DNA from 3 places in the Macrococcus equipercicus genome. Region 2 is predicted to be linked to each of the others. Evidence: riboswitches for the same ligand, from Rfam matches in the RefSeq annotation. Region 2 holds a riboswitch; each other region holds the start of a gene.

Region 1 (3,284 bases), 1.0 Mb from region 2:
TTTGCCATCGACACCAGTGACCCCGATTTTAATTGTTTTATCGTCCTTCTTGTTGCCGCATGCCGCTAATACAAGTAATGCACTTAATACGAGTAATAATAATCTTTTCATCAGTTGTTCTCTCCTTATAATCTGCCTGTATATATATTTGCAATCTTATTGCCGATAAACTGGGTGATCTGCACGAGGATGATGAGTATGAGTACAGTGACAAACATCACAGCCACGTCAAACCGCTGATAACCGTATGTAAATGCCAGATAACCGATACCGCCTGCGCCGACGAGTCCTGCCACTGCAGAAAACTCTATCAGTGAGACCGTTGTAAACGTCAGGCCGAGAATCAATGAGCCGGCCGCTTCCGGTACAAGCACTTTAAATAAAATGTCAAACTTGGATGATCCCATCGCTTCAGCCGCTTCGATGACGCCTTTATCCACCGAGATGATGTTGTTCTCAACAACACGGGCAATTGATAACGATGCTGCAAGCGTCATCGGGAAAATGGCCGCCCATATCCCGATCGTCGTCCCGACAAGAAATCTCGTGACAGGGATCAGTGCTACGAGAAAGATAATGAACGGAATCGGCCGGATGGTATTGATGAAGAAGTTCAAAATGACATTGACCGCCTTATTTTCGAGTACATGACCCCGGCCTGTCGCGTAGAGAATGATACCGAGCGGCAGTCCGATGAGTACTGCCAGCATCAATGTAATGCTGACCATAATGAGCGTATTGATGGTCTCCTGAATAAGCACAGGATAAAACTCCGTTAAATCAGTTTTCAAAGCCATTGACCTCCTTAATTTGAATACCGTGACTGAGTAATGAATCAAGTGCTGCATGGATGCTGCTGTCATTGCCGACTGCTTCAATCAGTAAATTACCGAAAAGTTTATCGGTTAACTCAGTTATTCCGCCGTACAAAATATTGAAATCGACATTGAACTGTCTGCCGACTTGACTGAGCACCGGGCGCAGTATTTGCTGATGGTTGAAGATGAAGCGGTAAATTTTTCGGGCTCTGACATCGACTTCGCCCGGAATATCATCATTCAATACTGAATGCACAAAACGTTTTGTCGTCGGGTGAACAGGATTTGTGAACAACTCGAACACTTGATTCTGCTCAACGATTCTGCCCTTTTCCATGACGGCTACTTCGTCACAGATGCTTTTGACGACTTCCATTTCATGAGTGATCATCACAATCGTAATGTTCAGCTCATCGTTGATGCGTTTCAGCAGTCTCAATATTTCATCGGTTGTCTCAGGGTCCAGTGCAGAAGTGGCTTCGTCACAGAGCAGTATATCAGGATTAGTCGCCAGTGCTCTTGCGATACCGATACGCTGCTTCTGGCCGCCGGACAGCTGACTTGGATAATCGTGCTTCTTATCCTGCAGTCCGACGAACTGCAGCAGCTCGTCCACCCGCTTATCAATCTCAGCTTTCGAATATTTCTTTGTCAGCTTGAGCGGGTACTTGATGTTGTCTTCCACCGTCTTTGCACGGAACAAGTTAAACTGCTGGAAGATCATGCCGATGTTCTGACGACGTCTCCGTAGTAACTTCTGACTAAGGCGCGTGATATCCTCACCTTCAATAACGACTCGGCCGGACGTCGGTTTTTCCAGTTTGTTGATCAGCCTGACGAGTGTTGACTTACCCGCACCGGAATAGCCGACGATACCGAAGATCTGCCCTTTCTCAATGGTCAGTGAAACATCTCTCAATGCTTCGACCACACCTTTTTTCGTCTGGAACTGCTTGGTCACGTGCTCGATTTCAATAATTGCCATAATTCCCTCCCGAATATAAAAAAAACGACTTCTTAGCAAGCGCTAAAAAGTCGTTTTACGTCCCTTTATCTGCCAAGCTAAGCTTGATGGAATTAGCACAGTGCTCATAAATGAGTCCGCTGCTGAGATGTCATCGGGCCATATCCCTCAATCTCTCTTGATAATTTTTTTATTAAGTTAACTAAATTATTGCAGACGTCCATACAACCTGTCAACGATTTTTTTAAAAACTTGATAATCCCGTGAATTCCTGCACGCGGTACAGCAGTGTTTTCAAGAATGATGCGTCTTTTTTCACTTCGTAGTGATCCGTGACATGACTGTACTCATTCGTCCATTTGGCATCGAAGTCAGCCGCTAATTCCCGGAAGACCGGAAGAGTCGATTTCCCGGTGATAATGGCATCGGTCTCCATGTTGTAGTCACCGATATTGCGGCGCGTCAAGTTGGCACTGCCGACAAAGAGCGTCGCCTGCTGCTTACGGTCATCAGTGATCAGCACATATTTCGCATGGAACTGCTCGCCGTGGGAAACAGCCCATTTGATTTGAATCCTATCGTCACTTTTTGCGACCAGTTCGTGTGCCACTGGTTTATTCGGCACACCCGGCTTCTCTTTGCCGAACGCTTCTTTGTTCACATCGAGAATCAGTTTAATCTTAACGCCCCGGTCTGCCGCATCAAGCAGCGCACGAATGATATCGCGGTCTGCAAGATAGAACATCCCCATCTTCAGTTCATCTTTGTCGTTGGTCCGATTGATCGCCTGAAGAAGCGTCTCTTTAATCCTGCCTTCAGTGACAAGCGTCGTCCCGTAGTCCATCATGTTGTTATAAGCATGATGATTGATTGGAAATTCCTCATGGTCGAGTTTACCACCGCTCATGTTGATCGCTGCCACTTCACTCCGAATTACGTCCTCCTGCAGCTGACCGCTCACTTTCACGGCGATATTCTGATGGTGGCCGCTCGGGTCATGGGGATTACTGCTGGCAATAATCGCTGCTTTTTCTGATACAATCGTCTTCCGGTGATTCGCCTTGAAGTTCAGCATACGGGCGTATCCCCTTACAGTAACATCCAGGGCATTTTTTGAGAAGATGTTAGGCAGTGAACCGTTCTCACTGTTTCCCAGCCAGCGGACAGTCGAACGCCATAAGCCGGAATAAAGCGGATTGGAATCGCGCAGTTTCGTCAAGTCCGTCTCGTAGACTAATATGCCGTTGTCACGCAGTCTTTTATAGTTATCCGGCGTATAGCTGCCGTAAAACGAATTGATCGGGTCGGTCAGCACATAAATCGGCATGTCCGGATGCTGCCTTTTCTTCGCGATCAGGTGATTCGTAAGCTCACTTGACAGCTTCGGAAACTGGATGCTGCCATCATAAGCATCATTGAACAAAAACATATCCATGATGATAAAGTCATCCGCCTCATCAATCAGCCGGTATATTGCCGGAAAAATAGTCTGCTCATAATGC
Region 2 (3,284 bases):
ATATAGATTCCTTCATATTATAAGCAAAATTTACGTTTACTTCAGTAAATTTAACGTATTTCCACATGATAAATTTTTTTAATGGAATATTTACACTTTTTATAATAATTTATCCTATATTTATAATCACTTCATATGTTTAAGAGATAATGACTTTAGCCCTGCACATAGGGACATCATCCTTAGGAGGTTTCAAATTGAAAAATTTAAAACAATTTTTACTAGTCGGTTCATTTGCTTCAGCTTTATTGTTAGGTGCCTGCAGTAACGACAGTTCTTCAGATAAATCTTCTGAAGATACTTCTACTGAAGAGACAACTGAAGACGCTACAACAGAAGAAGCAACTACCGAAGAAGAGACAACCGAGGACACTACAACTGAAGAGATGACAACTGAGGAAGAAACAACAGAGGATACAACTACTGAAGACATAACTACTGAAGACACAACTACTGAAGCGGCATAATAAGAGCCCCCATTATAAATGGGGGCTTCATGCTGTTATTTAGTAAGTGCCGCTTTCAAGCTGTCGACTTTGTCTGTTTTCTCCCAAGGAAGATCGATATCTGTACGGCCGAAGTGTCCGTATGCTGCTGTCTGTTTGTAGATTGGACGGCGCAGGTCAAGCATTTTGATGATGCCTGCCGGGCGTAAGTCGAATGTGCTGCGTACTGCTTCCACTAATTCCACTTCAGAGTAGTCACTTGTACCGAATGTATCGACAGCGATAGATACAGGATGTGCAACACCGATTGCATAAGCAAGCTGTACTTCTGCTTTATCAGCAAGTCCTGCTGCAACAATGTTCTTCGCAACGTAACGTGCAGCGTAAGCGCCTGAACGGTCTACTTTCGTTGCATCTTTACCAGAGAACGCACCGCCGCCGTGACGTGCATAACCGCCATAAGTATCTACGATGATTTTACGGCCGGTAAGACCTGCATCCCCTTGTGGTCCACCGATAACGAAGCGGCCTGTCGGGTTGATGAAGTATTTTGTCTCATCATCAATTAATTCAGCTGGTACGACTGGTTTGATGACATATTCTTTAATGTCTGCCTGGATCTGCTCCAGTTCGATTTTCTCGTGGTGCTGAGAAGAGATGACGATAGTGTCGATACGCTTTGGTTTGTTGTTTTCGTCGTATTCAACAGTGACTTGTGTTTTACCGTCAGGACGCAGGTAGTCTAAAGTGCCGTTTTTACGGACTTCTGTTAAACGGCGTGCCAGCTCATGTGATAATGAGATTGGTAATGGCATTAAGCTTGCTGTTTCATTACATGCATAACCGAACATCAAGCCCTGGTCTCCTGCACCGATTGATTCGATATCTGAATCAGAGAGTTCTTCTCTGTCTTCAAGCGCACGGTCAACCCCCTGCGCAATATCAGGTGACTGCTCATCGATTGCAGTTAGGACTGCCATCGTCTGGAAGTCATAACCGAATTTCGCACGTGTATAACCGATTTCCTTAACTGTTTCACGCACGACTTTAGGAATATCTACATAAGTAGAAGTAGTGATCTCTCCTGCGATCAATGCCATACCTGTTGTCACAGACGTTTCACAGGCAACACGTGCTTTAGGATCTCCTTTTAAGATTTCGTCAAGAATTGCATCAGAAATCTGGTCTGCAATTTTATCTGGATGTCCTTCTGTTACTGATTCAGAAGTAAATAACTTACGATCTGCCAATTTAATTTCTCCTTTTATATAAAGTGATTTACGGTTTATCCATAGAGAAAAGCCTTCTCCACAATTAAGAGAGAAGGCCCTGAATCATACAAGTCCATTCACTCTTATCGTTCAGAATTAATCTGCAGACGGTTTGGCACCTTGTTTCCCGAAAGAATAGGTTGCTGGGCTTCGTAGGGTCCATGTCCCTCCACCACTCTGGATAAGAGAATCCGCAAGTAAGATAATACTAAACTATTTGTTAAACGTCAATAAATTATTGTTATCCAAAATTTTCTGTCTTTAAATTCACTTGTAACTATCGTTTCAATAGTATAGACTATTAAGTCTCTTATGTTATACTATTTGATGAAACTGCTTACATTGCAGAAAATATTACTGGGGGATTATAACATGAACGATACGTCGACGTATAAAGAAAGTCTGGATCAATTACTTACAAAACCTTCTACTTTAAAGCAGCTGTCACGCACACAGCTCATTCAGGAAATACTGAACAATGGTGAAGGTGTTCTTACAGACTCAGGAGCCGTAAGAACAGAAACAGGGAAATATACGGGTCGTTCGCCTAAAGATAAATTTATCGTCAGAGAAGCAGAGACAGAAGACAAGATCGACTGGAATGCGATCAACCAGCCTATCGAAGAAGACGTCTTCTTAAAACTGCTTAATAAAGTGACTGACTACTTAAAATCAAAAGACAAAGTTTATGTCTTTAACGGTTATGCCGGCGCAGACGCTGCGACTCAGCTGAAACTTTCCGTCATCAACGAAATGGCATGGCATAACTTGTTCGCCCGCACGATGTTCATCCGTCCTGAAACGACAGAGGAAGGTCTGAATATCACACCGGACTTCACTATCGTCTCTGCCCCGCACTTCAAGGCAGACCCTGAAGTCGATGGTACAAAATCAGAGACATTCATCATGACAAGCTTCAAACATAAAATCATCTTAATCGGTGGTACGGAGTATGCCGGTGAAATGAAAAAAGGTATTTTCGGTGTCATGAACTACTACTTACCGGATAATGACGTCATGAGCATGCACTGTTCAGCGAACGTCGGTGAAAATAAGGACGTTGCTTTATTCTTCGGTCTGTCAGGCACAGGTAAGACGACTTTATCTGCTGACCCGCAGCGTAAACTGATCGGTGACGATGAGCACGGCTGGAATGACAACGGCGTCTTCAACATTGAAGGCGGCTGCTATGCGAAGACAATCGACCTGACACGCGAAAAAGAGCCGCAGATCTATGATGCCATCCGTTACGGTGCGATTCTGGAAAACGTCAAAGTCGATGAAGAAGGCTTCCCGAACTATGAAGATAAATCACTGACTGAAAATACACGTGCAGCATATCCGATTGACAATATTGATAACATCATACTGCCTTCTATTGCGGGTCATGCGAAAACAATCATCTTCCTGACAGCTGATGCATTCGGGGTGCTTCCTCCAATCGCTAAGCTGACGAAAGATCAGGCAATGTATCACTTCTTAAGCGGATTCACATCAAAGCTTGCTGGAACTGAACGCGGTGTCACAAGCCCGCAGCCGGTATTCTCGACATGCTTCGGTTCACCGT
Region 3 (3,284 bases), 640 kb from region 2:
ATAGAAGAAGCACAGGAAAAAATACAGCAGTTCTGGACTGACTTTAAGCAGTCAGACCAACGCGCGCGCTTAACACTTGAAGCAGATGAACAATTTCAAGGATTTTTCGGCATATATTTTCCGACGGACAACGGTGTCGATTATATGATCGGAGTGAGTTCTGACCGGGAAACGTCAGAATGGGCTTCTCATAACATCCCGGCAGGTAAATATATAGTATTTGAGGCAGGACGCCCCGTTTCGCGTGAAATTCAGCGTGTCACTAATGAAGCTTATGAAGTCATTATACCTGCTTCCCAGCATGACTTAAGAAATGCTCCAGAATTTGAATACTATCCTTTCGGTAATGTCACAGCAGCTGACTATACAGCTGAAATGTGGATACCGGTTAAATAACATAAAAAAGATGAGATTTAATCTCATCTTTTTTATTTGCTGAATGATAATAAAATCATTTTAGCAGTTGCCTTGTTTTTAAAAAATAAATGAAGTAAGATGCCGCCGCAATAAACATCAGTAATGTAAGAAACAGTGACTTTGTTACAAAATTATCAGGTAGAAATAATATAATGCCGACCATAATAGGTAACGCTAAGCCGATAAAGCTATAGACAGCTTTCAGCGATTGGTACGTAACGAAAGATAATCCTTCATCATTGTCATTGATTTCTGGAAATATATTATTAAGTAGATTTAAATGTTTGTGCTGCTTCTTGATTTTAATGAAATAGTAAATCATCACTATGAGAAATATTAAATTTAACACAAGTGCAATAAGCATGATGACACTAAAATCAATGCCATACTTAAAGAAGTCAACATTGATTGAAAAAAGCGTTTCTTGATCATTGATATTAAACTCTGTTACTAAAGAAATAGGAATAATTAGTAGTGCGAGGAATAAAATACTTACAAATTGAACCAGCGGGTAATAAAATCGAATTTTATTTTCATTCATTTGACTCATCCTCCAATGTAAATAAATCTTCAACTCTGCAATCAAATTCGTGGCAAATTTTTAGTACTAATGTAATTGAGGGGGAAAATGTTCCTTTCTCAATAAAACCTATTGTCTGGCGTGTGACATTCACTCTATTAGCCAGTTCTGACTGACTAATTCTTTCTCTTGCCCTATATTCCTTTAAACGAGACGTTAACTTCAAATGATTCACTCCTTACAACTAATGTATAGTATTTCTAACATAATGTATAGTATTTTTAACATTTTAGTATGAAATGAATAATTGATAGAGTGTTAAAGATTAAATTAACCAGTACTATTGAATTACTATTCAAAATAATGATACACTTTCATAAAATTTAATAACTTATACAGAGAGATGGAGGGAATTGGCCCTTTGAAGTCTCAGCAACCGGCTGATGCACGGTGCTAAATCCAACAGGTGAATCCTGGAATATGAGTTGATACAATGTACTCCTCTTTTTCAGAGGGGTATTTTTTTATTTTAAGGAGGAGTTACTATGAAAACAGCGTTAGCACAAATTTCGCGAACAGATGATGTGACAGGGGCGACGTCTAATCCTATTTACTTGGCGACAGCTTATGCTCATGCCAAGCTGGGTGAGTCAACTGGATTTGATTACACACGGACGAAGAATCCGACGCGTTCTCATTTCGAAGAGGTGTTCGCTCGTCTTGAGGGCGGGAAATATTCATTTGCCACAGCAAGCGGTATGGCTGCCATCCAGCTTGTCTGTAATCTGTTCAAACCTGCTGATGAAATTCTTGTATCATTTGATTTATACGGTGGGACATTCAGATTGTTTGATTACTACGCAGAGCAGTACGGCGTCTGTTTTAAATATATCGATTTCAACAATATTGAAGAAGTGACGAACTCAATTACTGACAATACCCGCGCATTTTTCATCGAACCGATCTCCAACCCGCTGATGACTGCTGTCGATTTAACTCCTCTCTATGCCATAGCAAGTGAACGTCATCTACTGACGATTATTGATAACACATTTTTAACGCCTTACTTATCTACACCGCTGAAAGATGGCGCAGATATTGTCCTCCATTCAGCGACGAAATATATCAGCGGCCACAATGACGTGCTGGCAGGTGTCGTGACAGTCAATGATGAGACGTTAGGCGAACAGCTCGGTCAGTTCCATAATATGATCGGTGCCACACTATCACCGTTTGACAGCTATTTGCTGCTCCGCGGCTTAAAGACACTGCACTTGAGAATCGAACGTTCCAGCGATAATGCCCGGCGTCTGGCGCAAGCGTTCGAAAGTCACGAAGCTGTTCAGGAAGTATTGTACGCGGGCGAGAGTGGGATGCTGAGCTTAAGGCTGAACAACAATTATAAAGTCGGCCCGTTTCTTGAACAGTTGAAAGTCTGTATTTTCGCTGAGAGCCTCGGCGGTACTGAAACGTTCATTACGTTCCCTTATACACAGACGCATGTCGATATGCCCGAGGAAGAAAAGCAGAAGCGTGGGATTGATGAGCAGTTAATCAGAATCTCTGTAGGTATCGAAGATTACAATGATATTGAACAAGACATTATCCAGGCGCTAAAACATGCAGCAGTCAAGGAGGCGGTATGATGAGTTACTCACAGGAAACATCGTTGATACTCGATAGTCCGAGAGGCAAAGACTATACGTCAGCCAATCAGCCGCTCTATTACTCTTCGACTTATCACCAGGAAGTACTGGGTGGTGCTGCTGACTATGATTACGCACGAAGCGGTAATCCGAACCGCAGTCTGCTGGAAGAGAAACTTGCTAACTTAGAAGGCGGTAACCACGGTTTTGCCTTTAGTTCAGGGATTGCTGCCATTACTGCTGTCTTTATGACATTGAAGGCCGGCGACCATGTCATTCTGCCGGACGATGTATACGGCGGGACTTATCGATTGACGGAACGCATCTTCAGGCGTTTCGGCATTGACTTCACAACGGTAGATCAGACAGATTTAGGAGCAATTGCTCGGGCAGTGCAGCCTAATACACAGCTGATTTATGTGGAAACACCGTCTAATCCACTGTTCAAAGTCACTGATATTTCAGGAGTCAGCCAAATTGCCAAGGACAATGATGTGCTGCTGGCAGTCGATAATACGTTTATGACACCACTCGGGCAGTCGCCGTTTAAGCACGGGGCAGATATTGTCATTCATTCGGCGACCAAGTTTCTAAGCGGTCATAGCGACCTTATCGCAGGAGCAGTCATCGTCAACTGTCCGAAGCTTGCTGAGGACATTTATCTCATCCAGAACGGCACAGGCTCGGGACTCGGTGTCTAT

Evidence for each region. A riboswitch is a leader RNA that binds a small molecule or an ion and turns the genes downstream of it on or off. The one in region 2 is predicted to bind S-adenosylmethionine.
Region 1: it holds a riboswitch for S-adenosylmethionine, as region 2 does, so the genes downstream of both, KFV11_RS02490 (methionine ABC transporter ATP-binding protein) here and metK (methionine adenosyltransferase) in region 2, are expected to answer to the same signal.
Region 3: it holds a riboswitch for S-adenosylmethionine, as region 2 does, so the genes downstream of both, KFV11_RS00515 (PLP-dependent transferase) here and metK (methionine adenosyltransferase) in region 2, are expected to answer to the same signal.

The regions. Positions count from the first base shown of each region.
Region 1 is NZ_CP073809.1:466,594-469,877, reverse strand. It holds gene KFV11_RS02500 (MetQ/NlpA family ABC transporter substrate-binding protein) at 1-111, opposite strand, end outside; gene KFV11_RS02495 (methionine ABC transporter permease) at 126-791, opposite strand; gene KFV11_RS02490 (methionine ABC transporter ATP-binding protein) at 781-1,797, opposite strand; SAM riboswitch class I at 1,866-1,970, opposite strand; gene KFV11_RS02485 (phospholipase D-like domain-containing protein) at 2,027-3,284, opposite strand, start outside.
Region 2 is NZ_CP073809.1:1,601,087-1,604,370, forward strand. It holds gene KFV11_RS08290 (hypothetical protein) at 198-467, shown strand; gene metK (methionine adenosyltransferase) at 503-1,696, opposite strand; SAM riboswitch class I at 1,798-1,905, opposite strand; gene pckA (phosphoenolpyruvate carboxykinase (ATP)) at 2,090-3,284, shown strand, end outside.
Region 3 is NZ_CP073809.1:98,118-101,401, forward strand. It holds gene KFV11_RS00500 (GyrI-like domain-containing protein) at 1-396, shown strand, start outside; gene KFV11_RS00505 (hypothetical protein) at 452-958, opposite strand; gene KFV11_RS00510 (helix-turn-helix transcriptional regulator) at 951-1,163, opposite strand; SAM riboswitch class I at 1,326-1,424, shown strand; gene KFV11_RS00515 (PLP-dependent transferase) at 1,483-2,583, shown strand; gene metC (cystathionine beta-lyase MetC) at 2,583-3,284, shown strand, end outside.